Regions from separate parts of the Photobacterium angustum genome, predicted to be linked through region 1. Evidence: predicted binding sites of a transcription regulator. Region 1 holds the regulator's gene; the other holds the start of a gene.

Region 1 (3,555 bases):
TTTAAAGGCTTGATCAAGATCTTCTATTAAATCACGAGGGTCTTCAAGACCAACCGAAAGACGTAATAATGAGGTGGTGATCCCCGCTTCTGCCTGTGCTTCATCAGACATTGCACGGTGAGTCATACTTGATGGATGCGCAATTAAGCTTTCAGTGCCACCTAACGACTCAGCCAGTGAAAACAGCTTTAACTCTTTCACAAACACTTCAAGTTGGGTTTGATCACCCGCAAACTCAAAACTCATCATAGAGCCAAAACCTTTTTGCTGGCGCTTGGCAATCTCATGACCAGGATGTGATGGAAGGCTTGGATGATAAATAGTGCCCACCATCGCCTGTTGCTGAAGGTAACCTAATACCGCGACACCATTCTCTTCATGCATTCTCATACGCGGTGATAATGTACGTAGACCTCGCAGAGTTAGGTAAGCATCAAATGGTGCGCCAGTTGCACCAATGCAGTTCGCCCACCAAGCAATGGTTTCTGCCATTTCGGCATCTTTTGAAATCAGTACCCCACCAACCACATCCGAGTGACCATTGAGGTACTTAGTTGTTGAGTGAACAACAAAGTCTGCGCCTAATTCAATTGGCTGTTGTAGTAACGGCGATAAGAAAGTGTTATCTACAGCAACAAGACAACCCACGGCTTTTGCTTGCTGACACAGCGCCGCAATATCAATCACACGCACTAATGGGTTAGATGGCGTTTCAACCCAGATTAATTTTGGTTTTTTTGCTAAAGCGGCAGCCAGTGCTTCTTGATCAGATTGATCAACAAACTCAACCTTAAAGTCACCTTTATTGGCGCGAGTATTAAATAATCGGTGAGTACCGCCATAACAATCATGCGGCGCAACAATCAAATCATCAGGGCCTAATAATGCCGTTACTAATAAATTCATCGCAGCCGTACCACAACTGGTAACAACACCACCTGCACCGCCTTCCATCTCACTAAGCGCATCAGCTAACGTATTTCTAGTTGGATTACCTGAACGAGAATAATCATATTGCGGTACTTCGCCAAAAGCTGGAAAGCTATAGGTCGACGTTAAATAAATAGGAGGAACAACAGCGTTATATTGAGAGTCAACATCAATACCGGTTCTTACTGCAATTGTCGCCAGTCGCTTATCACTCATACAAACATTCCTTGTCGGGGCAGGATTTAAACCCAAGATAATAAATTTATAACAACTTTAACCACTACAAAACAAGACGTCAACACATCTGGACGTCTATATGTCTTTGCTTATGGCAGTAAATCCCGCTAAAATTCAGCCATAACAAAATAATGGTAACAACCTTACTGTAATTTTTCTGTTCAATACGGGACAAAACCGCGATGTTCACGTAATATCGCCGCCCTACAATCCCCCGTTGCTAACAGAAAGTGTCGATTCCTGTTACCACCATTATTAACCCAAATATCGCTGAGAAGGTAGAACATGGCAAAGTGGAATGGCGAATATATTAGCCCTTACGCGGAACACGGTAAGAAAAACGAACAAGTAAAAAAAATTACTGTTTCGATTCCATTGAAGGTGCTTAAGATTCTGACAGATGAACGTACTCGTCGTCAGGTGAATAACCTTCGCCACGCAACAAATAGCGAATTACTTTGTGAAGCCTTTCTTCATGCCTACACAGGTCAACCGCTTCCCACTGATGATGACATTCGTAAAGATCGTCCAGACGATTTACCTGCAGAAGCAAAAGCATTAATGGATGCGATGGGCATTAGCTACGAAGACATTAATGAATAATTATTGCAGTACTATGTATACTAAAAAACCAGCCTAATGGCTGGTTTTTATTTGTTTATCATCAATGCAATAGCGCGATTACACTTCCATATAACCCATAGGCATCTCAATACGCGCTACGCCTGAATCAATGGCCGCTTGTGCGACAGCTTTTGCGACACGTGGTAATAAACGCGGATCCATCGGTTTTGGAATAATATACTCTCGGCCAAATTCAAGGTGTGATGCACCCGAAGCCTCAAGCACACTTTGTGGTACTGGCTCTTTCGCTAACTCTCTAATTGCATGAACGGCAGCTAATTTCATTTCATCATTAATTTGACTTGCACGCACATCCAATGCTCCGCGGAAAATAAACGGAAAACACAGAACATTATTCACTTGGTTAGGGTAATCAGATCGCCCCGTTCCCATAATTAAATCATCTCGAACTTGATGAGCTAATTCTGGTTTTATTTCAGGATCAGGGTTAGAACAAGCAAATACAATAGGGTTTTCAGCCATTAGCGCTAGCGCTTCAGGTGGTAATAAATCAGGGCCTGATACACCAACGAAAATATCGGCTCCCGCAATCACATCTTCTAATGTGCGCTTATCTGTATTGTTAGCAAATAGCTGCTTATATTCATTTATATCATCACGGCGAGTATGAATAACGCCTTTACGATCGAGCATATAAATTTTTTCACGTTGCGCGCCACATTTTATCAATAGCTCCATACACGCAACAGCAGCAGCTCCCGCTCCCAAACAAACAATCACCGCTTCACTAATTTCTTTACCTTGTAGCTCTAAGGCATTGATCATACCTGCAGCTGTGACAATCGCCGTACCATGCTGATCATCGTGAAACACGGGAACATTACAACGTTCAATTAAGCGCTGTTCGATCTCAAAGCAATCTGGCGCTTTAATATCTTCTAAATTAATGCCACCAAAGGTATCGGCAATATTTGCAACAGTATCAACAAACTCATCTATAGTGCGATGTTTTACTTCAATATCAATTGAGTCAATACCAGCAAAACGCTTAAAAAGTAATGATTTACCTTCCATAACAGGCTTAGAGGCTAACGGACCTAAATTACCAAGACCCAAAATAGCGGTACCATTGGTGATCACCGCGACCATATTACCTTTCGCGGTATATTTATAAACGTTATCAGGATCTTGAGCGATTTCCCTAACGGGCTCAGCAACACCAGGGCTATACGCTAAAGCAAGGTCTTCAACCGTATTAGCAGGCTTTGTCAGTGCAACGGCTATTTTTCCAGGAGTAGGAAGGGAATGGTAATCTAGAGCTTGTTGACGAAAATCTTCGGTCATAGTGATATTTGAGCCTCAACGCTGACATTTATAATGGCAAATTACATCTATGTGTAATTCGTATTTGTTATTAAATCATATGCCATTAAGTATTAATTTCCCAGCTTATAGCCAACAAGTTTTATACATTTAACCAACAGTTATTCTTTACATATTTTATTGAAGCATAAAAAAAGGGATGCTTTCGCATCCCTTTTTTCTAAATTCATCTGGCAAGTAATTACTTGCTAGTAAGCGCACCGAAACGCTTGTTGAATTTGTCAACACGGCCGCCAGAACTAACTTGACGTTGCTTACCAGTGTAGAATGGGTGGCACTTGTCGCATACATCAAGGTTGATGTCTTTACCCATAGTAGAGTTAAATACGAAAGTGTTGCCACAAGAACAACGTGCGTTTACTGCTTTGTACTCAGGATGAATACCTTGTTTCATGGGATAACCTCAAAATAAAGGCCGTG
Region 2 (3,555 bases), 100 kb from region 1:
CCATTCTCGCTATGCTGACTTCTCTCATGATTATTTAACCAAGCATACTGATCTTGATATATTAGCGACTTCAGAGCAGGCTGGAGTATATTTAGCAGCAACAAAAGATAAACGTAATGTATTCGTAACGGGGCATCCTGAATATGATGTAGATACATTGCATAATGAGTTTGTACGAGATAGCGAACAAGGGATGGAGCCAGCAGTACCTGTGAACTATTATCCTGAGAATGATCCTTCGAATGCACCTATTGCGAGTTGGCGTAGTCATGGTCATTTACTATTTAGTAATTGGCTAAACTATTGTGTATATCAGCAAACGCCTTACGATTTAGAGCACTTCTCCGAAGCGAGTTTTACGAAAGACGAATAATAAAAAAGCCTGCATTGAAGTGCAGGCTTTTTTGTTAGTGGAATAATTACTTATTTATTTTTTAATTCCCAAAGCTTGGCTTTTTCAATTAATGGGGTAATGGTTGAACCTTGGATAAGGATAGAGAATACAACCACTGAATATGTCATTACGAGGATGATTTCTCGCACATCGATACCCTTCTCTGGAATTACCATGACTCCAGCAGGAATAGCCATCGCCATTGCTAATGCTAAACCACCGCGTAAGCCGCCCCAAGTGAGGATCTTGACTGACATTGGGTTGTATTGACGGTAGCGGTTAAAGCCCACATATGGCAGTTTTACACTGATGTAACGGCTTAGAAGAACTAAAGGTACGGCAATAATCATTAGGATCCAGTCTTCTTGGTGGAAGCTAAAATCAAGCATGGTCATACCGATTAATAGGAATAAGACACCATTTAAGAACTCATCAACCAACTCCCAGAAGTGATCAAGGTGTTCTTCACTTTCTTTTGAAAAGCCAATATAACGGGTCCAGTTACCAATCATGATTCCTGATACCACCATAGCAAGTGGGCCAGAGACATGAAGAACTTCTGCTAAAGCATAACCTGCGGTTGGAATACCGATAGTAAGCAGTAATTCCATAGAGTGATCATTGGTTGAGCTAATGAGGTAATGGAAAATTAGACCCAGAACAAAACCGTAAGCAATGCCACCAATAGCTTCTTGTAAGAATAACTGGGTTACGCCCATCACGGTTGGTGCAGTATCACCAAAAGCAATGGTAAACATGGTTACGAAGATAACTAGGCCAAAACCATCATTAAATAAAGACTCGCCTTCTATTTGAGTCGAAATACGTCGAGGCGCATTCATTTTCTTAACGATAGCTAATACGGCAATAGGATCGGTCGGTGAAATTAATGCACCAAAGAGTAAACAGTAAATCAGATCAAGTTGAATCCCGATTACTTGACAGATACCCCATAGACTAAAGCCAATAAAAAAGGTGGAAAATAAAGTGGCGCCCAGTGCTAATACGGTAATTTCCCATTTTTGATCTTCAAGATGGGGTAACTTGATACCTAAGCCGCCAGCAAATAATAAGAACCCTAAAATGCCTTTTAAGAGAAAATCTTCAAAGTTAATTTTGCTGATTTGAGTCGCGGCAACATCTTCAAGATGGAACCAACCGTTTTGTCCCGCAATGATGATCAATAGTGACAGGATTAATGATCCGGCAGTGATGGCAATGGTTGTTTGCATTTTACCTATTTTACTGTTTACAAAAGCAATAAACATTGCTGCTGCAGCCAGAAAGCAGAGCGTGCTATAGACCGACATGCGTAACCTCTAGATTGGTGGGTTGTTAGAAAATTTGTGACGAAATAGTAAAACCATCAGTAATTAATGGCTACTGATAATTTGTTTTATTTTGAAAAGCTTTTGTTGTGTAAATTATATTTAGCCTTCTTTATCCCTAATTGAAGTGTGGTAGGATGTTACAAAGCTGTAATGGATTATAAGGATGTAGTGACGTGTTAAACAGCAAGGAATTACTGCATAAGCGGTTGGAAGAGCAAATCCTGATCATTGATGGTGGCATGGGCACCATGATCCAAGGTTATAAATTGGAAGAAGATGATTATCGAGATCAACGATTTGCTGATTGGCATTCTGATCTAAAAGGGAATAATGATCTTTTAGTATTAACCCAACCCCAGCTGATTAAAGATATTCACCTCGCGTATTTAGAAGCCGGGGCGGATATTCTAGAAACCAACACTTTTAATGCTACAACGATTGCTATGGCGGATTACGACATGGAATCGTTGAGCGCGGAAATTAACTATGAAGCAGCGCGTCTCGCTCGTCTTGCTGCCGATGAATGGACCGCTAAAACACCAGAAAAACCACGCTTTGTTGCCGGTGTTTTAGGACCGACAAACCGTACTTGCTCTATCTCTCCTGATGTTAACGATCCTGGCTATCGTAATGTTACCTTTGATGAACTAGTTGAAGCCTATTCTGAATCGACACATGCCTTAATTCGAGGTGGCGCCGATATTATCTTGCTTGAAACTATCTTTGATACCTTGAATGCTAAAGCTTGCGCTTTTGCTGTTTCTGGGGTTTTTGAAGAGTTGGGCTTTGAACTACCAGTCATGATTTCAGGCACCATAACAGATGCCTCGGGACGTACTCTTTCTGGACAAACAACGGAAGCGTTTTATAACTCATTACGTCATGTTAAACCTATTTCCTTTGGTTTGAACTGTGCGCTTGGGCCTGATGAATTACGTCAGTATGTTGAAGAGTTATCGCGTATTTCTGAATGTGCAGTTTCAGCTCACCCAAATGCGGGTTTACCTAATGCCTTTGGCGAATATGATCTTGAAGCTGAAGAAATGGCGGAACATATCCATGAATGGGCGAAAAGTGGTTTTCTCAATATGGTGGGGGGCTGCTGTGGGACTACACCTGAGCATATCCGCCACATGTATGAAGCGACTAAAAACCTGAAACCTCGCCAACTACCTGATATTCCTATAGCTTGTCGTTTATCTGGATTAGAGCCGTTAACGATTGATGCTGATACCTTATTTATTAACGTTGGCGAACGTACCAATGTGACGGGTTCTGCTCGATTTAAGCGCCTGATCAAAGAAGAGCTTTATGATGAAGCATTAGAGGTTGCTCGCCAGCAAGTAGAGGCTGGGGCTCAAATCATCGATATTAATATGGATGAGGGGATGCTTGATGCCAAGGCTGCAATGATACGTTTTTTAAACCTTTGTGCTACCGAGCCTGAAATATCTAAAGTGCCTATAATGGTCGATTCTTCTAAATGGGAAGTGTTAGAAGCTGGGCTTAAATGTGTTCAAGGTAAGCCGGTAGTTAACTCTATCTCGTTGAAGGAAGGTAAAGAAAACTTTATTACTCAAGCGAAGTTACTTCGTCGTTATGGTGCTGCGATTATCGTGATGGCATTTGATGAAGTTGGTCAGGCTGATACTCGCGAACGTAAAATTGAAATTTGTACTAATGCTTATCGTGTGTTGGTTGATGAAGTCGGCTTTCCGCCAGAAGATATTATCTTTGACCCTAATATTTTTGCTGTTGCGACCGGTATTGAAGAGCACAACAATTACGCCGTTGATTTTATTGAAGCGGTAGGGGATATCAAACGAACAC

What was found. Region 1 encodes MetJ, which represses methionine synthesis genes. Its sites were predicted from a motif close to TTAGACNTNTANANGTCTAA; they were not measured.
Region 2: a site for MetJ is predicted at 1,825-1,844, ahead of metH (methionine synthase). Genes of this name have one in related genera too.

Annotation. Positions count from the first base shown of each region.
Region 1 is NZ_MSCJ01000001.1:2,707,387-2,710,941, forward strand. Features, by position in the region: gene BTO08_RS12275 (O-succinylhomoserine (thiol)-lyase) at 1-1,146, opposite strand, end outside; gene metJ (met regulon transcriptional regulator MetJ) at 1,453-1,770, shown strand; gene BTO08_RS12285 (malic enzyme-like NAD(P)-binding protein) at 1,849-3,096, opposite strand; gene rpmE (50S ribosomal protein L31) at 3,317-3,529, opposite strand.
Region 2 is NZ_MSCJ01000001.1:2,604,022-2,607,576, reverse strand. Features, by position in the region: gene metA (homoserine O-acetyltransferase MetA) at 1-373, shown strand, start outside; gene BTO08_RS11710 (cation:proton antiporter) at 424-1,704, opposite strand; gene metH (methionine synthase) at 1,899-3,555, shown strand, end outside.